Regions from separate parts of the Streptomyces sp. 1222.5 genome, predicted to be linked through region 2. Evidence: riboswitches for the same ligand, from Rfam matches in the RefSeq annotation. Region 2 holds a riboswitch; each other region holds the start of a gene.
The links. A riboswitch is a leader RNA that binds a small molecule or an ion and turns the genes downstream of it on or off. The one in region 2 is predicted to bind thiamine pyrophosphate.
Positions count from the first base shown of each region.

Region 1 (5,096 bases), 4.1 Mb from region 2:
CGTCTGCAGGCGGAGATCGGGCGGCATCTGGGCTCTCTCACACTCTCTATCAGTATCTGAAAACTTACTCCTTGTGATCTGCTGTGTACTTTCAGCAAGATTTGACCACGGTCAGAGGGATCAATCCCGGCCAGTCGATGTCATATGACGGGATAGGCGATGCGCGAGTCCGTACAGGCAGAGGTCATGATGAGCTTTCTCGTGTCGGAGGAGCTCTCCTTCCGCATTCCGGTGGAGTTGCGCTACGAGACCGGTGATCCCTATGCGGTGCGCCTCACCTTTCATCTGCCGGGTGACGCGCCGGTGACCTGGGCCTTCGGTCGCGAGCTGTTGATCGACGGGGTGGGTCGGCCGTGCGGGGAGGGGGACGTGCACATCGCCCCGGCGGACGCCGAGGTGCTGGGGGAGGTGCTGATCCGTCTTCAGGTCGGTTGCGACCAGGCTCTGTTCCGGTCGTCGGCCCCGCCGCTCGTGGCCTTCCTCGATCGGACCGACAAGCTCGTGCCGCTGGGACAGGAGGGCGCGCTGGCCGACTTCGACGCTCATCTCGACGAAGCGCTGGACCGCATCCTCGCCGAGGAACAGAGCGCCGGCTGAGGCGTAGCGGCCACGGCACCGGACGCCCCGCTCTCCTTCGCGGAACTGTGCAGGAACGCTTCTGCACAGGGCGGGGGGTCTCACCGGGCCGATCGGCTACCGCTTCCGGCGGCGCCCCCGCCCCGTGCGGGCCGGGTCGGGCTGGGCCGTGCCGGCCGGAGCATGCGGGCCGGAGCGGTCGGCCGACACCACCAGCGCGGCGAGCGCGGTCGTGACGGGCACCGAGGCGACCAGGCCGATCGACCCCACCAGGGTGCGCACGATCTCCTCGGCCACCAGCTCGCTGTTGGCCACGGCCCCGACGCTGCTCTGCGCGATGGAGAACAGCAGCAGCAGCGGCAGCGCGGCACCGGCGTAGGCGAGGACCAGGGTGTTGACGACGGATGCGATGTGGTCGCGGCCGATGCGGATGCCGGCCCGGTACAACCCGCGCCAGCCCATCGCCGGATTGGCCTCGTGCAGTTCCCAGACCGCCGACGTCTGCGTCACGGTGACGTCGTCCAGCACGCCGAGCGAGCCGATGATGACGCCGGCCAGCAGCAGGCCGCTCATGTCGATCGACGGGTAGAGCCCATGGATCAGACCGGTGTTGTCGTCCGTGTTGCCGGTCAGGGCGGCCCAGTCGATGAACTCCGAGCCGAGGACGCCGATCAGCAGGAGGGAGACCAGGGTGCCGAGCACCGCGACCGACGTCCGGGCCGACAGCCCGTGGCACATGTAGAGCGCGATGAGCATGATCGCGCTCGCCCCGACGACGGCCACCAGCAGGGGATTCGAGCCCTGAAGGATCGCGGGCAGGATGAAGAAGGTGAGCACCATGAAACTCACGGCCAGCGCGACCAGCGCCATGACCCCGCGCAGCCGGCCCACCACGACGACCGCGATCGCGAAGATCCCGGCGAGCAGCGCCATCGGGAACTTCCGGTTCACGTCCGCCACGGAGTACTGCAGGTTCTTGGGTGCCGCGGGCTCGTAGGCGACCACGACCTTCTCACCCTGGTGCAACTGCCGTGACTGGTCGGGCTGCACGATCTCGGTGAACGTACGGCCCTCGTCCTTCCCGGTGTCGACACGGATGGTCGCCTTCTTGCAGGTGCCGCCCGTCTCCTGTGCCCCGGCGCCGCCCTCGGCGGTCGAGGTGTCGCCGGCCGGGGTGCCACCGGAGGCGTTCACCGACTTGCAACTCACCTCGACGACCCGGGTCACCGTGGCCTGCTGGGTCTGCCGGTCGAAGCCGACGCCGGTGCGCTTGTGCGACGGCGCTCCCCCGGGCCACAGCACCACCAGGCCGACGAGGACCGCCGCGGTGAACGGCACCAGGATCGCCGCGATGACCTTGCGCAGATGCCGGGAGACGGGCGCGGCGGGCCCATGGCTGTGGCTGTGACCGAGCGTCTGAGGGCGGGTGTGCGCCTCGTCGTGGCCGTGGTGAGGGTGGCCGTGCCCGTCACCCGCTTCCTGCCCGTGGGCGCGCTCGTCCCCTCGTCGGCTGCCCGCTGCCGGGCTGTCCGGGCGGCGCGGCTCGGGCGGCTGGTACGGGTACTGCTCCATCCTGGTCACCACCAGATCATCGCAAGAACGGCAGGGGCCCACTGTTCACCGCGCCACATATGACGCTAGCGTGGAGGCACCTTTGCACACGCGGGAGCTCGGAGCACCGGGCTGAGAGGGCGCTGACCTCCGTATTCGCGATGTTTCACGTGGAACGACGTCTCACGGGAAGCATCGGCCGACGGAAGCCGCTGCGTCGACCGCCGAACCTGTTACCGGGTAATGCCGGCGTAGGGAGTAGGTCTCATGACCAACAAGGACGCACGCACGCCTGCCTCCGTTCAGGGTGAGAAGACCCAGGAGGCCGGGAAGTCCATCGGCTGGCACAAGGCGTACGTCGAGGGTTCGCGCCCCGACATGCGGGTGCCGGTCCGTCAGGTGCACCTCACCAACGGGCAGTCGGTCACGCTGTACGACACATCCGGCCCGTACACGGATCCGCTCGTCGAAACCGACGTCCGCAGGGGCTTGGCGCCGCTGCGGGAGAACTGGATCGTCGGCCGCGGCGACACCGAGGAGTACGCGGGCCGTCCCGTCCGTCCCGAGGACGACGGCATCAAGCACACCTCGCCGCGCGGCGGGTTGCGGAACCTGGACGCGGTCTTCCCCGGGCGTCCGCGTCAGCCGCGCCGCGGTCGTCGCGGTGAGGCGGTGACCCAGCTCGCGTACGCGCGCCGCGGGGAGACCACGCCGGAAATGGAGTACGTGGCCATCCGGGAGAACGTGTCTCCGGAGGTCGTCCGCGAGGAGATCGCAGCCGGCCGCGCCGTGCTGCCGGCCAACGTCAACCACCCGGAGATCGAGCCGATGATCATCGGTAAGCGCTTCCTGGTGAAGGTGAACGCCAACATCGGCAACTCGGCCGTGACGTCCTCCATCGAGGAGGAGGTCGAGAAGATGACCTGGGCGACCCGCTGGGGCGCCGACACGGTCATGGACCTCTCCACCGGGCGCAACATCCACACCACCCGCGAGTGGGTGCTGCGCAACTCCCCCGTGCCCATCGGCACCGTGCCGCTGTACCAGGCCCTGGAGAAGGTCGACGGCAGGGCCGAGGAACTGACCTGGGAGATCTACAAGGACACCGTCATCGAGCAGGCCGAACAGGGTGTGGACTACATGACCGTCCACGCCGGGGTGCGGCTCGCGCATGTACCGCTGACGGCCAACCGCAAGACCGGCATCGTCTCCCGCGGCGGTTCGATCATGGCCGCGTGGTGCCTGGCGCACCACAAGGAGTCGTTCCTGTACGAGAACTTCGAGGAACTGTGCGAGATCCTCGCCGCCTACGACGTCACGTACTCGTTGGGCGACGGCCTGCGGCCCGGCTCCATCGCGGACGCCAACGACGAGGCACAGTTCGCGGAGCTGCGCACGCTCGGGGAACTCAACCGCATCGCCAGGCGTTTCGACGTACAGACGATGATCGAGGGCCCGGGGCACGTCCCGATGCACAAGATCAAGGAGAACATCGACCTTCAGCAGGAGATCTGCGATGAAGCTCCGTTCTATACGCTCGGCCCGCTGACGACGGACGTCGCGCCGGCGTACGACCACATCACCTCCGGCATCGGTGCCGCGATGATCGCCTGGTGGGGCACGGCGATGCTCTGCTACGTCACGCCCAAGGAGCACCTGGGCCTGCCCAACCGGGACGACGTCAAGACCGGTGTCATCACCTACAAGATCGCCGCCCACGCGGCCGATCTCGCGAAGGGCCACCCGGGCGCGCAGGAGTGGGACGACGCGCTGTCCGACGCACGCTTCGAGTTCCGGTGGGAGGACCAGTTCAACCTCGCCCTGGACCCCGATACGGCACGGGAGTTCCACGACGAGACCCTCCCGGCGGAGCCCGCCAAGACGGCCCACTTCTGCTCCATGTGCGGCCCCAAGTTCTGCAGCATGAAGATCTCGCAGGACATCCGCCGCGAACACGGCGGCAGCAAGGCCGAGATCGAGGAGGGCATGGCGCAGAAGTCGAAGGAGTTCGCGGCAGCGGGCAACCGGGTGTACCTGCCGATCGCCGACTGAGCGGTGCGGGGAGCGGCGGCCCGGGTGTGGCCGGGCTGTCGCTCCCCGCGGTGTCGGGGAGGTACCCCTGGGCCTGCGCGCACCGCAGACTGGCGGCATGACAGCGAGATCAATGAGCAAGGGCGCGAACCTTCCCGTCGGCTCCGCGGCGGTGCGCGCCGAGTTCGCCTGGTCCGAAGGGCCGGGCGTGCCCGACGCCGATGCCTCGGCGCTGTTGCTCACAGGGGCGGGGCGCGTTCGCGACGACGGTGATTTCGTCTTCTACAACCAGCCGCGGCACGGGTCCGGCGCCGTCAGACACCTCGGAAAGCAGCCAGGAGGGCCGGGGCGGGGCGTCACGACGGACACGGTCGAGGTGGATCTGCGGGCGCTGGAGCCGGCCGTCGAACGCGTGGTGCTGTGCGCGTCGGCGGACGGGGGGACGTTCGGCCAGATGCGCCAACTGACCCTGAGAGTTCTCGACTCGGGGACGGGGGAAGAGCTGGCCCGTTTCGACATGGAGGCCACGACGGAGACGGCGTTCATCGGTGGCGAGCTGTATCTGCGCGAGGGGCGGTGGAAGTTCCGTGCGGTCGGTCAGGGATACGACTCCGGGCTCGCCGGTCTGGCGACCGACTTCGGCATCACCGTGGACGACGCCCCGACGGCCCCGACGACCGCGACCGTCCCCGCCGCGCCGCCGGTGACACCGCCCGCCCCGTCCGTACCGGCGGGGGGCCCGGCCCTCGGCAAACCGGAGGACCGGCTGCCCGTGGACATGCGCAAGCGGCTCTCGTTGCGCAAGGAACAGGTGGCGGTCAGCCTGACCAAGCACGGTGCCGCCGGTGTCACCGCACGGGTCGTTCTGGTGCTCGACGCCTCCGGCTCCATGTCCCCCCTGTACGCGAAGGGTGTGGTGGCCGACGTGGTGGAGCGCA
Region 1 is NZ_FNSZ01000001.1:4,518,220-4,523,315, forward strand. Features, by position in the region: gene BLW57_RS20225 (IclR family transcriptional regulator) at 1-60, shown strand, start outside; gene BLW57_RS20230 (SsgA family sporulation/cell division regulator) at 160-597, shown strand; gene BLW57_RS20235 (YibE/F family protein) at 694-2,148, opposite strand; TPP riboswitch at 2,229-2,402, shown strand; gene thiC (phosphomethylpyrimidine synthase ThiC) at 2,395-4,179, shown strand; gene BLW57_RS20245 (VWA domain-containing protein) at 4,277-5,096, shown strand, end outside.
Region 1: it holds a riboswitch for thiamine pyrophosphate, as region 2 does, so the genes downstream of both, thiC (phosphomethylpyrimidine synthase ThiC) here and BLW57_RS01980 (purine-cytosine permease family protein) in region 2, are expected to answer to the same signal.

Region 2 (5,096 bases):
GCGCGGTGGCCTCGGGGCCGTGCGGTGCGGGCAAGGCCGTGGGCGGCACCGGACTTGGTTGTGACAGCGAGGGCAGATGGGCGACCAGCCAGGCGCGGCGCGCCAGCAACTGGGCCCGACGAGCGTCCAGTTGCCACAGCTCGGTGTCGATGAGCCGCAGCTCCTCGGCCGGTGGCGGAACATGTGTCATGGTTCGGAGTGTGTCCCGCACCACGTCGTACCACATGAGCGCGCCTACTCAGAACGTACTCAGGTACGGGGCGAATGCCCGTGGAGTGGCGACATCGGGAGGGGCTGTCGCGAGCCGCAACAAGCGTACGGCATTGGGCGGTCGTACTCTCGAACCGTTGCCGAGGAGGCCTTCCGATGCGCAGAGTGACCTATTCGATGAGCGTCTCGCTCGACGGCTACATCGTGGGACCGGACGGCAGCGTCGAGTGGACGGTGCCCGACGAGGAGATCTTTCGCTCCTGGATCGACAGGGTACGAGACGTCGGCGTCCACCTCCTGGGACGACGGTTGTACGAGACGATGCTGTACTGGGAGACCGCCGATCAGGACCCGTCGCTCGACGACTCGAAGCTCGAATGGGCGGCGCTCTGGAAGCAGCTCCCCAAAGTGGTGTTCTCCACCAGGCTGTCGGAGGTCGAGGGCCATGCCCGGCTCGCTTCCGGCGGCTTGACGCAGGAGATCGAGCGGTTGCGCGCCGAGCCGGGGGAGGGCGACATCGCGATCGGCGGCGCCGCCCTCGCCGCCGAGGCGGCCGCGCTGGATCTGATCGACGAGTACCGGACGCTGGTCTACCCGGTGCTCCTCGGCGGTGGCATCCCGTTCTTCCCCCGGCACGAGCGCCGCGTGGATCTCGAACTCGTCGAGACCCGCACCTTCAGTTCGCGAGTCGTCTACCTCCGCCACCGAGTGACGCGCTGAGCCGAGTCCCGGAACGCCACCGCACACGATCCGCCCAGCAGGGGCAGGCAACTCCCCCAGGAGGAGCGGGCGCGGGTCAGGACCGGCGTCGTACCCGCAACGGCGCATAGACGAGCAGCGCCGCGAGGAACGCGACGGGGTAGGCGAGGTCGGCGCTGTGCAGGGCCTGGGCGACCGGACCCACGTACAGGCTGGTGCTCATGAACGGCACCGCCACGGCGAAACCGACGACGAACGCGGTGACGGCGGGCCACCACGGCTGCGGCGCGGCTTCCTCCTCCGCCAGGTCGACCGGGCGGTCGCCGCGCGCCCGTGCGCGGGCCACCCAGTCGACGATCACGATCGCGACGAACGCGGGGATCCAGTAGCCGACGAACAACAGCACGTTCTGGAAGCGGGCAGTGGTGTCAGCGGCGTGCATCCACAGCACGAGCGGGAAGCCGAGCGCCGCGGCGAGCGCGGCGGCGACCGGCCGCGGAAGCCGCACTCCGATCGTCTGCAGCGCCAGCGACCCGCTGTAGTCGTTCATGGCGTTGCTGCACAGGGCCGCGACGGCGACCGCGAGGAGTCCGAACGCGCCGAGCGCGCCGCCGCCGAGCAGATGGTCGACACCGCGGGCGGTCTGGTCGGTGAACTCAGCGGCGCCCCACAGACCGAGCGCCTGCACGGCGACGAAGGACACGCTGACACCGAGCAGGGTGCACCAGAACATGCTGGAACGCGACGCCGTGCGGGGCAGGTAGCGGCTGAAGTCACTGGCGTACGGGGCCCACGAGAGCGCGAGACTCAAGGCGATGGTGCAGGTCAGCACGAACGCTCCCGCCTGGTCGGCGCCGTGCACGGTCGCGGCCGTCGCGGGCTGGGTGCCGTGCACGAGCTTCACCGCCAACGCGACGAGCGAGGCGGCGAGCGCGAAGGTCATCACCGTCTGCAGGCGGTGGATCGCCTCGTACCCGATCACGCCGAGCGCCCCTTGGGCCATGAGCATCACCAGGACGCCCAGCCAGAACGGCCAGCCGAACAGCTGGGCCAGCGCGTCGCCCCCGAACAGGCCTATCAGGGCGTCCCAGGCGATGGAGGACAGCCACTGCAGGGTGCCCGGCAGAGCCACGGCCCGTCCGAAGGCCAGCCTCGCCAGCGGGAGTTGGCCCGCCCCGGTCCGGCTGCCCCAGGTTCCCAGGTAGGCCGTGGGCACCGCGCCGAGCACGGTGCCGAGCACCACGGCGAGCAGCGCGGTGGCGAAGTCCAGTCCGAGGGCCGCGCCGACCGTACCGGTGAAGACGCCGGTCATCGTCAGATTGGGGGCGAACCACACGGTGAACAGCCGGCGGGGGCTGCCGTAGCGAGCGTCCTCGGGCACCGGCGCGATGCCGCGCGCCTCCACTCGCAGATCTCCGGGGGCGGTCGGCATCCGGCCGTCGAAGACACCCCGCGACTCGGCGACGGCCGTCTCTTCATGGGCATACGGCAACGACATACGACATCCCTCCGCCAGTCCTAACTGGTTCAGGTTCAACGGGTGTGATCTCAGCCCCCGTGCAGGGGCACCCCGTGTCCAGGTATGCCGGCCAGAATAGCCCGGTCCGGTGACCGGTTCAGGTCGGGGGAGGGGAGGGCCGGCCGGAAGCGTGCGGCGCCCGTCGGCCGACTGCCCGATGCGTGCGCGTGCGTAGTCGGCCGTTGACACTCCGTAAGGGGGCTCGCCGCGTGAGATGCCTCGACGCGTCGGCGCCGTCGTGGGGTGGGCGCGGGCCGCGGAGGCCGGTCCCGCCGGAAGGCGGCGGCACACGCGTGCCGCCGCCTTCCTGGGAATGCCCGACTACCAGCGGCTCCCCTCAGGCCTGCACGAGTACGGTGCACCAGACCTCGTTGTGGTCGCCGATGCCGCAGTCGCCGATCTCCCCGCTGCGGATCTTCGTCCAGACCCCCTTGGCCCGCCAGTGCCAGGTGCCGACCCGCGAGAACCGCTCGTGGTAGCCGTGCGTGGCGAACGTGAAGGCGTCGACGTCCTTGCCGGTGCCGTTGCCGCCCCGCGTTCCGTTGCCGAACGACTCCTGCTTGCACTTCGCGTGCTTGAACTCGCTCCCGGTGCCGCCGCCCCAGTTCCACACGTCGCAGTAGTGCGGGCCCTCGCCGAGACTCATCGTGTAGTGCATCGTCTCGCCGGTCCGGTTCTTCACCGCGCCGCACAGGGGACCCACACAGCCGTCCGCGGAGGCGGTCGTCGCCCCCGCGACGACCGCTCCGGACGCCATGAAGGCGGTCGCGACGACGGCGACGGCCGTCCGGTTGGCTCGGGACATTATCTTGCGCATGACAATTCCATTCTCTTGTTGCGTCGGGTTGGTCACGTCTGACGCGACTGCCGGCGGGGCGGGCGGACACGCCGCTCCCGGGAAGGCTCCGGGAGCGGACGTCGGTGTTCCCCCTGCACGCGGTGCTTGCCGCGATCCGCCTGACGGCATGTGAGGTGAGGATCTACGGTGAACCTTGCGGAAACCTTGTGACGGCTGCCCGGCCGGCGGCCCCGGAGCGAACGACGGAGGACTGAGGGCATGCCGGCCCTGCCCGGCGGACGAACACCCCACCGCGTGAAGCCCGTTCCCTCCTCCCTCCCGCGTGAGGCGCGATGAACCTGCACCTGCTCGGACCCTTGGAACTGCGCGTCACGGGGCGCGCGGTCGACATCGGGGAGCCGCGTCGCCGAGCGGTCCTCGCGGCGCTGGCGGCCGACACCGGCCGACCGGTCCCCGCGAGCACGCTGGTGGACCGGGTCTGGGACACCGCCGCGCCCGACGGCGCCCGCTCGGCCCTCTACTCCCACATCAGCCGTCTGAGGCGGCTGTTCGACGGCGCGGCATCCACGGACGGCGTGGCGCCCACGGCAGGCGGTGACGGGGCAGCCGTACCCGGTACGCCGCTTCGCATCGCACGCACCTCCGGCGGATACGTCCTGGAGGCGGACCTACACGCCGTCGACTTGCTCCGTTACGGTATCTCCGGGCCGGGCACACCCAGGGCGGAGAGGAAGCCCGAGAGGGCCTGGGCGGCGGAGACCGGTTCGTCCGGGTCGTAGCCCCGGAGATCGACGTAGAGCTGTCCGTCGGGGAAGGAGTCACGCATCTGGTGGGCCCAGCGCACCGCCAGCGCGGTCTTGCCGATGCCCGCGACTCCGGAGACGACTGCTGCCCCAGGAAAGTCACGACGAGGCCGCTGAGCACCAACGCCAGGCCAGACGCCGACTTTCCAGGTGGTGGCGTCGCTGTTGGAGTCGCCGTGTTCCTGGCTCGGGTGAGGGTCGATGTAGAGGCGTGTCCTCGGTGGTGAGCTCCACGGGCACGCCGCGCTCCTGCCACAACTCCAGGAGGATCTCCGTCTCCGGAGTCGAGCAGGTCCAGGCGCCGCCGTTCGTCCCGCAGTTCCTCCACCAGGGGCGCCCGCACTGTTCCGCCAGGGCGGTGGCCGCCGCGCGGTCCGTATCGACGCGCGGTCCGATCAGGGAGCGCAGCAGCGCGAGTGCCTCATCCGGGGAGAGGACGTCTCCGCTCGCTCGTCGTGCGGGCGCGCGAGCCGCATCTGCCCGACCAACGCCGCATCCGACTCCTCGGAGAGGCGCTGCGACTGTGGCGCGGAGTGCCGTTGGCGGGGCTGCCGGGGGCGTGGGCGGAGCGCACGCGTACCGCCTGGACACAGGAGCGTCTGGAGACGGCGCTCGCCTGGGCCCACGCCCTGCTGGGACAGGGGAAGTCCGAGGAAGTGCCCGCCGTCCTGCGGCCCTTGCTGACGGAGCACCCGCTGAACGAGCCCCTCGCCGTGCTGCTGATCCGCGGACTGGCCACCAGCGGAAGAGCAGACGCCGCCAGGCAGTGGTCCAGCAGGCGGGTCAGGGCGGCGTCACGCTCCGCCGCCACGTCGTGCCGGCTCGTGAGCTCCGCGGCGTAGGCGCGCAGCAGGTCGTGCATGGCATGACGGCCGGGCCCGCTCCGATGCACCAGGTGCGCGCGGGACAGGGCGTCCAGGGACCGCCGGGCGCGCTCCGCGGTTCCGCCGGTCAGCGCGGCGGCGGCGTACACGTCCGCGTCGGGCCCTGGGTGCAGGCCCAGCAGCCTGAACAGTCGCGCCTCCTCGCCCTCATCTCTCCATGCTCACCGGCTGGGTCATACCGA
Region 2 is NZ_FNSZ01000001.1:393,944-399,039, reverse strand. Features, by position in the region: gene BLW57_RS01990 (SCO7613 C-terminal domain-containing membrane protein) at 1-190, opposite strand, end outside; gene BLW57_RS01985 (dihydrofolate reductase family protein) at 367-930, shown strand; gene BLW57_RS01980 (purine-cytosine permease family protein) at 1,007-2,407, opposite strand; TPP riboswitch at 2,397-2,492, opposite strand; gene BLW57_RS01975 (hypothetical protein) at 2,766-3,245, opposite strand; gene BLW57_RS01970 (AfsR/SARP family transcriptional regulator) at 3,560-4,006, shown strand; partial or broken gene BLW57_RS42065 (hypothetical protein) at 3,922-4,116, opposite strand; gene BLW57_RS01960 (AfsR/SARP family transcriptional regulator) at 4,486-4,872, shown strand.

Region 3 (5,096 bases), 5.9 Mb from region 2:
CCCCTATCAGGACGTTCTCCGGCTTCATGTCCCGGTGGACGAACCCGGCCCGGTGCGCGGCGCCGAGCGCGGCCAGCACCGGCTCCAGGATGTCCAGCGCGGCCCGCGGCTGCACCGCCCCCCGCTCGCGCAGCACGTCCCGCAGGGTGCACCCGGCGATGTACTCCATCGCCAGGTACACGTACGACCCGTCGGTGCCCTGGTCGAAGACCTGCACCACGTTGGGGTGGTCGAGCCGGGCGACGGACTTGGCCTCCCGGATGAACCGCTCGACGAAGGAGCCGTCGGTCGCGAGCGCCGGGTGCATCACCTTCAGCGCGAGGACGCGGTCCAGGCGGGTGTCCAGGGCCCGGTAGACCGTGGCCATCCCGCCGGCCGCGATCCGTGCCTCGACGCGGTAACGGCCGTCGAGCACCTGCCCGACGAGGGGGTCCTGAAGGGTCGTATCCACGCAGGGGAGTCTACGAGGGGCGAACGGCGCTCCCACCCGTTGCGCCATTGTGGGGACGGAATGCAGCAGAGCTGTGACTGTCGGGTGACGGGAAGGCGGGGCGCTCGGGGTCCAGCTGCGCGCGCCCCTCGGCCGGGGAGGACGCCTCGGCGAAGTGGCGGCGCGGGATCCGCCCCGCCAGCCGGGCCAGCCGGCCGGCCTCGACCGCGTGCCGCATGGCCGCGGCCATCGTCTCCGGCTCCTGCGCCCGCGTCACGGCGGAGGCGAGCATCACGCCCGCGCACCCCAGCTCCATCGCCAGCGCCACGTCGGACGCCGTACCGGCGCCCGCGTCCAGGATCACCGGTACGCCCGCCCGCTCGACGATGAGCTGGAAGTTGTGCGGATTGCGGATGCCGAGCCCCGATCCGATCGGGGAGCCCAGCGGCATCACCGCGGCACAGCCGACGTCCTCCAGCCTGCGCGCGAGCACGGGATCGTCGTTCGTGTACGGCAGCACCGTGAAACCGTCGTCGACCAGCGTCTCCGCCGCGTCCAGCAGCTCCACCGGGTCCGGCAGGAGGGTCCGCTCGTCGGCGATGACCTCCAGCTTGACCAGGTCGGTGCCCAGTGCCTCCCGGGCGAGGCGCGCGGTCAGCACGGCCTCCCCGGCGGTGAAACAGCCCGCCGTGTTCGGCAGCACGCGGATGCCCAGCTTCTCCAGCACCGACAGCACCGAGCCGTGCACGGACGGGTCCACCCGCCGCATCGCGACCGTGGTCAGCCCGGTGCCGGAGGCGGTCAGCGCCCGCTCCAGCACGTCCAGACTGGGCGCGCCGCCCGTGCCCATGATCAGCCGGGAGTCCAGGTGCACACCGCCCAGGACGAAGGGGTCGTCGGCCATCGGTTCAGCCTCCCTGGACTGCGGTGAGTACTTCGACGCGGTCGCCCTCGGCGAGCGCGGTGGTCGCCCACTGGCCGCGCGGCACGACCGTCTCGTTGACGGCGGCGGCCACCCCGGAGGGCGCCGCGGTGAGGGTGCGGACGAGGGCGTCGAGAGCGGTGCCCGGGGCGATCTCGCGGTGCTCCCCGTTGACGGAGACGGTGAGGCTGAGGGTCATGCGGACTGCTCCATGAGACGTGCGGGCCGCTCCGGCGGCGGGGCGGTGAAACGCTGGGGCGTGAACGGGCGGGCCTCCTCGGGGAGGTCACCGGTGGCCAGCGCGTGCGCCAGCACGTCCCCGGTGACCGGCGTGAGCAGCACGCCGTTGCGGTAGTGCCCGGTGGCCAGCAGCAGTCCGTCCAGGCCGGACGGGCCGAGCAGCGGGGCGTTGTCGGGGGAGCCGGGCCGCAGTCCGGCCCGGGTCTCGGTCAGCGGGAGCTCGGTGATGCCCGGGACCAGCTCGTGGGCGTCGCGCAGCAGCTCGTACACGCCCCCCGCCGTGACCGTCGTGTCCCAGCCCAGCTCCTCGGTGGTGGCGCCGACGACCAGCTCGCCGTTCTCGCGCGGCACCAGGTAGACCTGGCTGCCGCGGACCACGGCCCGCACGGTCCGGCTCAGGAACGGCGCGAACCGCCGGGGCACGGCCAGCCGCAGCACCTGCCCCTTCACCGGACGGACCGGCGGCAGCAGCGCGTCCGGCACGCCCGCGAGGCGCCCGCTCATGCTTCCGCCGGCGAGCACCACCTGCTCCGCGCGCAGCTCGGTGCCGTCCGCCGTGGTGACGCCGGCGGCCCGCTCGCGCACGACGTCGAGCCGCTCGGCCCAGGTGCGGTGGAAGACCACCCCGGCGTGCTCGCACGCGGCCACCAGGGCCGTCGCCAGCCGCCGCGGGTCGATCTGATGGTCGCCGTCGACCCGCAGTCCGCCGCGCACCACGGGCGCCAGCATCGGCTCGAGACGCCGGCAGTCGCGCCCCGACAGCCACTCCGACTCCAGGCCCGAGCGCTGCTGGAGCGCGTGCAGTTCCCGCAGGTGGGCGCGGTCGTCGGCGTCCAGCGCGACCGCGAGGGTGCCGCACCGGCGGTAGCCCAGGTCGTGGCCGGTCAGCTCGGACAGCTCGGCCGCGAAGCCGGGATAGCGGCGCGCCGACTCCAGGTTCAGGGCGAGCAGCGTCTCCTCGCCGTAGTGCAGTTCCGTGACCGCGGCGAGCATCCCCGCAGCGACCCGCGCGGCCCCGCCGCCGGGCTCGGGGTCCACCACGGCCGTGGTGAGCCCGCGCTGCGCCGCGCGCCAGGCCGTGACCAGACCGATGATCCCGCCCCCGATGACGAGGACGTCGGACGTACGTGACGACATGGGCGTCCAGCCCCTCCCTTCGCCGGCATGACCCGGATCAGGTTCGTACGGTCGGAGGCCGCCAGCCTCCCTCTCAGCCCGGTGCGTCCGGGCTCCCGCGAGTGCTTGTACGGTGGCCACCCTAGCCCGCCCCGCTCGTCACCCGTAAGGGAGCCCTCCGTCATGCACCGCTCGCTCGACGGTCTGATCCTCGCCCCCGTCGCGGACCAGGCCCCAGGTCAGGTGGGTACCCGCACCCGGTTCGCCTACCACGAGAAGGACGGCGAGGTCTGGGCGGAGTACGCGGGCGGCGAGGTCGTGCGCGGCCATCTGGTCGGGACCCGCGAGGGCGACCGGCTGGACTTCCGGTACGTGCAGCTGCGCACCGACGGGACCACGGCCTGCGGGCACTGCGTGTCCACCGTCGTGGAGCTGCCCGACGGCCGGCTGCGGCTGGAGGAGACCTGGGAGTGGGAGTCCGCTCCGGGCAGCGGTACGAGCGTTGTGGAGCAGGTCACCGAGCACGCCCCCTGACTGACGTTTCGTCAGTTGTCTATGGTGATCGGGTGAGCGAGCAGACACCGCAACAGGGCACGTCACAGGAACGGCGCGTGGTCGTCGTGGGCGCGGGCATGGCCGGGGTGCAGACCGCGGTCGCCCTGCGGGAACAGGGCTTCGAGGGAGCCGTGACCGTCATCGGCGCCGAACCGCACCAGCCGTACGACCGGCCGCCGCTGTCCAAGGCCGTGCTGCTCGGCACGGCCGAGGGCTCCGCCTTCGACGTCGACTTCGAATCCCTCGGCGTCGAGCTTCGGCTCGGCTGCGAGGCGCAGGGCCTGCGCCCCGCCGCACGCGTGCTGGACACCGAGGCGGGCCCGGTGCCCTACGACGTCCTGGTCCTGGCCACCGGCGCCGAACCCATCACCCTGCCCGGCACCGAGGGCGTACCCGGCGTGCACCTGCTGCGCACCCTGGACGACGCCGAACGGCTTCGGCCCGTGCTGCTCCGGCAGCACGACATCGTGGTCGTCGGCGCCGGCTGGATCGGCGCCGAGTTCGCCACGGCCGCCCGGGAGGCGGGCTGCGCGGTGACCGTCGTCGAGGCCGCCGACCGGCCGCTCGCGGGTGCCCTGCCCGCCGAGGTGGCCGCGCCCATGGCCGCCTGGTACGCCGACAGCGGGGCCGAACTGCGCACCGGCGCGCGCGTGGAGCGCGTCGAACCGGGCGCGGTGGTGCTGACCGACGGCACCCGGCTGCCCGCGGGCGCCGTCGTCGTCGGCATCGGCGCCCGCCCGGCCACCGGCTGGCTGGCCGGCTCCGGCATCGAGCTGGGGCCGCACGGCGAGGTCGTCGCCGACGCCCGCCTGCGCACCGGGGCCGAGGACGTGTACGCGGTCGGCGACTGCGCCTCCTTCCCCTCCGCCCGCTACGGCGAGCGGCTGCTCGTCCACCACTGGGACAACGCCCTCCAGGGGCCCCGCACGGTCGCCGCGAACATCCTCGGCGAGACCCCGGCGCTCTACGACCCGGTGCCGTACTTCTGGTCCGAGCAGTTCGGCCGCTTCGTGCAGTACGCCGGGCACCACGCCGCGGCGGACCGCCTGGTGTGGCGCGGCGACCCGGCCGGCGCCGCCTGGTCGGTGTGCTGGCTGCGCGAGGGCCGGCTGGTGGCGCTGCTGGCGGTGGGCCGGCCCCGCGACCTGGCCCAGGGCCGCCGCCTGATCGAGGCGGGCCGCCGCATGGACCCCGAGGCCCTGACCGATCCGGGCCGCCCCCTGAAGAACGCCACGGCCGACTGATCGGCGCCGGGGCAGGGCGACCGGCGCCGCGGTCGGCCGCCGGCATCGAGCGGCACCTCGGGCGGAGCGCCTACCCTAGGACTCGTGACCGAGATTGACGCAAAGATCGATGCTCTCGTCCCCGCCTGGCTCACCCTCCCCGACATCGCCGAACAGCTCGGCGTCGAGGTGACGCGTGTGCGGCAGCTGGTCAAGGAGGGCCAGCTGATCGCCGTACGCCGTGGTGAGAACCGGGCGCTGCACGTCCCCGCCGCCTTCATCGACGGGGACAAGGTCGTCAAGGGCCTGACCGGCACCCTGACGCTCCTGCGGGACGACGGCTTCACGGACGAAGAGATGATCGAGTGGCTCTTCACCCCCGACCCCACCCTGCCCGGCACCCCCGCGCAGGCCCTGAGTGAGAATCGCGGCACGGAGGTGAAGCGCCGCGCCCAGGCGCTCGCCGTCTGAGCCCAGCCGCACCAGGGGGGTGGCGTACGCGCCCCGGGCCCGCACGCCACCCGAGAACCACCAGGTACACCGACCACGGGGGGACCCACGCATGTCCGACACCGCCCGCGCCGCCCTCGCCGACGCCCGCCTGTACCTC
Region 3 is NZ_FNSZ01000001.1:6,246,819-6,251,914, forward strand. Features, by position in the region: gene pknB (Stk1 family PASTA domain-containing Ser/Thr kinase) at 1-451, opposite strand, end outside; partial or broken gene BLW57_RS28220 (thiazole synthase) at 543-1,334, opposite strand; gene thiS (sulfur carrier protein ThiS) at 1,339-1,551, opposite strand; gene thiO (glycine oxidase ThiO) at 1,548-2,729, opposite strand; TPP riboswitch at 2,727-2,838, opposite strand; gene BLW57_RS28235 (avidin-fold protein) at 2,892-3,242, shown strand; gene BLW57_RS28240 (NAD(P)/FAD-dependent oxidoreductase) at 3,275-4,507, shown strand; gene BLW57_RS28245 (Rv2175c family DNA-binding protein) at 4,592-4,957, shown strand; gene thiE (thiamine phosphate synthase) at 5,049-5,096, shown strand, end outside.
Region 3: it holds a riboswitch for thiamine pyrophosphate, as region 2 does, so the genes downstream of both, thiO (glycine oxidase ThiO) here and BLW57_RS01980 (purine-cytosine permease family protein) in region 2, are expected to answer to the same signal.

Region 4 (5,096 bases), 2.3 Mb from region 2:
GGCAGCATCAGCAGCGCGTCGAAACCCCGTACCAGCCGTCCCGCGTCCCGGCGGGCCAGCGCGGCGGCGGCGAGACCTCCGATCACCACGGCGATGGCGGTGGCGGCGAGGGCGTACTCGAGCGAGGTCCACACGGCCTGCACGGGCGCCACCAGGAACGTACCGCCGTCGGAATCGGTCAGGGCCCGGTAGTAGCCGAGGCCCCAGCCGTCGAGGGAACGCCGGACGAGTACGGCGAGCGGCAGGAGCAGCAGCACCGCGACGGTGGCGAGGACCCCGGCGAGCAGCGCCCACTGCCCGAACCCGCGCGGCCGGCGGACGGTCGTCTTCGGGTCGACGAGCCGCAGGGCGGTCTCGCGCCGCCGTACGGTCCAGGCGTGCACGGCGAGGATCGCGCCGACCGCGGCGAACTGGACGAGGGTGAGGACGGCGGCCGTGGACAGGTCGAAGACCTCGGAGGTCTGCCGGTAGATCTCCACTTCGAGGGTGGAGAAGGCCGGTCCGCCGAGGATCTGCACGACCCCGAAGGAGGTGAAGGTGAACAGGAACACCATCAGGGCGGCGGCGGCCACGGCGGGCGCGAGCGCGGGCAGGGTGACCTTGCGCCAGGCCGTGAGCGGTGAGGCGCCCAGCATCCGGGCGGCCTCCTCCTGGCGGGGGTCGAGCTGGGACCAGAGCCCGCCGACCGTGCGGACGACGACCGCGTAGTTGAAGAAGACGTGGGCCAGCAGGATCGCCCACACCGTGGTGTCCAGCCGTACCCCCCACAGCTCGTCCAGCAGCCCGTTGTGGCCGACCAGCGCCAGGAAGGCGCTGCCGACGACGACGGTGGGCAGCACGAACGGAACCGTGACGACGGCCCGCAGCAGCTGTTTGCCCGGGAAGTCGAGGCGGGCGAAGACATGGGCGGCGGGCAGCGCGAGCAGCAGGGTGAGCGCGGTGGAGGCGAGCGCCTGCCAGGTGGTGAACCACAGCACGTGCCGGATGTCCGGCTGGGTGACCACGTCCACGATCCGCCCGAATCGCCAGGCGCCGTCCGCCTTCAGCCCGCGCGTGACGATCGCGGCCACGGGCCAGGCGAAGAACAGCGCGAAGAACGCGACGGGCAGGGCCATCAGGCCGAGCCGCGCCGCGCTCCCCCGCCGGGACACGGCTACCTCAGTACGAGCGACGTCCACGACTTGACCCACTGGTCGCGGTTGGCGGCGATCTTCCCGGGCGCCATGGTCTCGGGGTGCTCGGCGGCCGGGCCGTACTCGGTGAACTCGGTGGGCACCCCGGCTCCCCGCACCACCGGGTAGACGTACATGTTCAGCGGCATGTCCTCCTGGAACTCCTTGGAGACCAGGAAGTCGATGAACGCCTTGCCGCCCTTGGTGTTCCGCGCGTTGTCGAGCAGCCCGGCGAACTCGATCTGCCGGAAGCAGGTGCCGGTGGCGACTCCGGTCGGGGCGGTGCCGGGCCGCTTCTTGGCGTAGATCACCTCGGCGGGCGGCGAGGAGGCGTACGAGACCACGAGCGGGCGGTCACCGCCGGCCTTCCTGCCTCCGGTGGAGCCGGAGAACTCCTGGGAGTAGGCCTGCTCCCAGCCGTCGACCACCTTGACGCCGTTGGCCTTGAGCTTCTTCCAGTAGTCCTGCCAGCCCTGGTCGCCGTACTCGGCGGCGCTGCCGAGCAGGAAGCCGAGGCCGGGCGAGGAGGTGGCCGCGTTCTCGGTGACGAGGAGGTTCTTGTACGCGGGCTCGGCGAGGTCCGCGAAGGTCCGCGGCGGGGCCAGCTTGTGCTTGCTGAACCAGGCCTTGTCGTAGTTGACGCAGATGTCGCCGTAGTCGACGGGCGTGACCCGGTGCTTGTCCTTGTCCAGCTGGTACGGGGCGCCGACCTTGTCGAGGCCCTTGGCCGTGTAGGGCTGGAACAGCCCGTTGTCGAGGGCGCGGGAGAGCAGGGTGTTGTCGACGCCGAAGAAGACGTCGCCCTGCGGATGGTCCTTGGTCAGGATGGCCTTGTTGACGGCCTGGCCGGCGTCGCCGTCCTCGAGGATCCTGAGCTTGTAGCCGGACTGCTTCTCGAAGTCCCGTTGCACCTTCTTGGAGACGGCCCACGAGTCGTGGCTGACCAGGGTAACGGTCCTGCTGTCACCGGACGCCTTGCTCTCGCCGGAACCGCACGCGGACAGGCTGATCAGGCCGAGCCCGACCGCCACGGCCACCAAGGTCTTGTTGTGCACTGGATGTCCTCCTGGGGTTGGCCAGGAAGAGACGCGGCCCCGCCCGGGTCCCGCGAGGGGGCCCGGGCAGGGCGCAACAGCTTGAGTGAAAGACCGAACTTCCTACCCAGAATGACCTGGGCGAGGTTCAGAGGGTCTGCGGCCCGGTTGCCGCACTCTCAGCGCTGTGGCGCTCCCCTGTCGGAATATGAGGTTGTCGGAACGTGGCCAGATTACCGCTCGGTCGCGGCGAGCTGACCGCAGGCTCCGTCGATCTCCTGGCCACGGGTGTCCCGGACCGTGACGGGTACGCCGTGCGCGGCGATGGCCTCGACGAACGCCTTCTCGTCCTCCGGCCGGGAGGCGGTCCACTTGGAACCGGGAGTCGGGTTGAGCGGGATCAGGTTGACGTGCACCGGCTTGCCCTTGAGCAGCCGGCCGAGCCGGTCGCCGCGCCAGGCCTGGTCGTTGATGTCCCGGATCAGCGCGTACTCGATCGACAGCCGGCGGCCGCTCTTCTCGACGTAGTCGAACCCGGCGTCCAGCACCTCGCGCACCTTCCACCGCGTGTTCACGGGGACGAGGGTGTCGCGCAGCTCGTCGTCGGGGGCGTGCAGGGAGATCGCGAGCCGGCACTTGAAGCCCTCGTCGGCGAACCGGTGGATGGCCGGCACCAGCCCGACGGTGGAGACGGTGATACCGCGCTGGGACAGACCGAGCCCGTCCGGGGCCGGATCGGTCAGCGCGCGGATGGCGCCCACGACCCGCTTGTAGTTGGCGAGCGGCTCGCCCATCCCCATGAAGACGATGTTGGACAGCCGCGCCGGACCGCCGGGCACCTCGCCGTCGCGCAGCGCCCGCATGCCGTCCACGATCTGGTGGACGATCTCGGCGGTGGACAGGTTCCGGTCGAGGCCGGCCTGGCCGGTGGCGCAGAACGGGCAGTTCATCCCGCACCCGGCCTGCGAGCTGATGCACATGGTGACCCGGTCCGGGTACCGCATCAGCACGGACTCCACGAGCGTCCCGTCGAACAGCCGCCACAGCGTCTTGCGCGTGGTCCCCTGGTCGGTCGACAGATGCCGTACGACGGTCATCAGCTCCGGGAACAGCGCCTCCTGCAGCCTGCCGCGCGCCCCGGCGGGGATGTCGGTCCACTGCTCGGGGTCGTGCGCGTACCGCGCGAAGTAGTGCTGCGAGAGCTGCTTGGCACGGAACGGCTTCTCCCCGATCTCGGCCACCGCGTCCTTGCGCTCGGCGGGCGAGAGGTCGGCGAGATGCCGCGGCGGCTTCTTGGCTCCGCGCGGCGCGACAAAGATGAGTTCTCCGGGCTTAGGCATGGCTGTACCAGTGTCGCAGATCCAATTGGGTGACCTGCGGGTGTCGGGCTGGACACCTGTCGCTGGCGGTCGTCGTCTGTCGCCGCTGATCCCCCTCGGACGGCCCAGAGACGGCCCAGAAACAGCGCGGGATAACGCGTTGACCTGGCTGTGGAGGTGGGGTGTGATCACCCTATGGGTCCTGGCAACAGCGAGACGGATGCAGGCGTGGCCGACGACATGATCGTCGCTGGGCGGATCATCATCGGGCTGAAGACGCTACGTGATCACCTCGGCTGCTCTCTGCATGAAGCCCTCGACGCCTACGTCGCACGCTACGAGGTGCTGCGACGGGAACGTCCGGCCGACTTCACCAAGAGCCACGAGGAGTACTGGGCGAACTTCTACTCATGACCCAATGGACGCGATCTTGAAGACCGTCGTGGCGCGAGTCACCGTGGGTTCAAATCCCACACCCACCGCCAGGTGAAACGGCCCCTGACCAGGTAACCCGGTCAGGGGCCGTTCTCATGAGCGTTGTCCGCCAGTGACCGCTGCTCCCCGCTGTTTCCCAGCTGAACGGGCACGGGAAGGGCACGGCCACCTTCTGATCAGCCGGCATCCGCACCGCCTACGGGGACGACGTGATCGAGCAGTAGCTCCAGCGCGATCGGTCGGCGGGGGGCATACCGGCCGCTGGGCGGGCCCGGAGGGACGCTACCGTGCGGGGGCGGTTACTAGGGTTGCGGTACCTGGCTGCTGTACCGCACGATCCAAACGGGGTGACCATGGAACGGCATGTGCCGGAATCGCTGTTGATCGGTGATGACGAGGCGTCCGTGATAGCTCTGGCCGCCCTCCGCAGTGGCGCCCCCTACTCGGTGGAGGAGCGGGTACAACCCACTGGTGCGCATGCTGGCGTCTTCAGTCGCCGACTTCAGCGCATGCGGATGCGCGGATTCGAACCTCCTGGCCTGGAGCGAGCAGTGCAGCTCATCAGGGAATATGGCCGGCCTGTGCGCACAGCGCTGATCGATCCTGACAATCGGACACGGTTCACCCTGCTCTTCCTCACCGAGGACGGCAGCGCACTCGTGGCCTGCGCTAGCTGGCCACGGCCGCTGGTTGCCAGGAAGCCCCCGCTTTAGGAGTTCGATCCGAACCCCCTCCGGCTGCTGCAATCGATGGGCACGGCTGCCGGACAGAGGTGCTGGTGTACGTACCCGTCCGCCGTCGTTGATGTCAGCCGTGGATGTCAGGTCGCGATTTAGCCTCATTTGGCGATCACGTGTCGGCGGGCTCGGTGGCCGAGGCCCCCAGGATCGCAAGTGGCCAACGCTCGTATGGACCCAGAAACCCGCCCTCCTACGAGAGCATGGGGAAGGTCTCGGTGAGGGAGTTGGGCAGTTCGAGGAACGCCTTCCCGATGATCGGCCCGGTGAGGGAGTCCTTGCGGATCCAGGAGGCTCCCTCGTAGATGGTGTGCCCGCCTGTGCCGTACGGGGGGTAGCCGAACGGCATCTCGTAGCTTTCGAAGATCGGGGTGTAGTACCAGGTGCCGTAGGGGGTGC
Region 4 is NZ_FNSZ01000001.1:2,722,765-2,727,860, forward strand. Features, by position in the region: gene BLW57_RS12055 (ABC transporter permease) at 1-1,115, opposite strand, end outside; gene BLW57_RS12060 (thiamine ABC transporter substrate-binding protein) at 1,154-2,227, opposite strand; TPP riboswitch at 2,309-2,416, opposite strand; gene rlmN (dual-specificity RNA methyltransferase RlmN) at 2,440-3,546, opposite strand; gene BLW57_RS12070 (hypothetical protein) at 3,754-3,939, shown strand; gene BLW57_RS12080 (lipocalin-like domain-containing protein) at 4,891-5,096, opposite strand, start outside.
Region 4: it holds a riboswitch for thiamine pyrophosphate, as region 2 does, so the genes downstream of both, BLW57_RS12060 (thiamine ABC transporter substrate-binding protein) here and BLW57_RS01980 (purine-cytosine permease family protein) in region 2, are expected to answer to the same signal.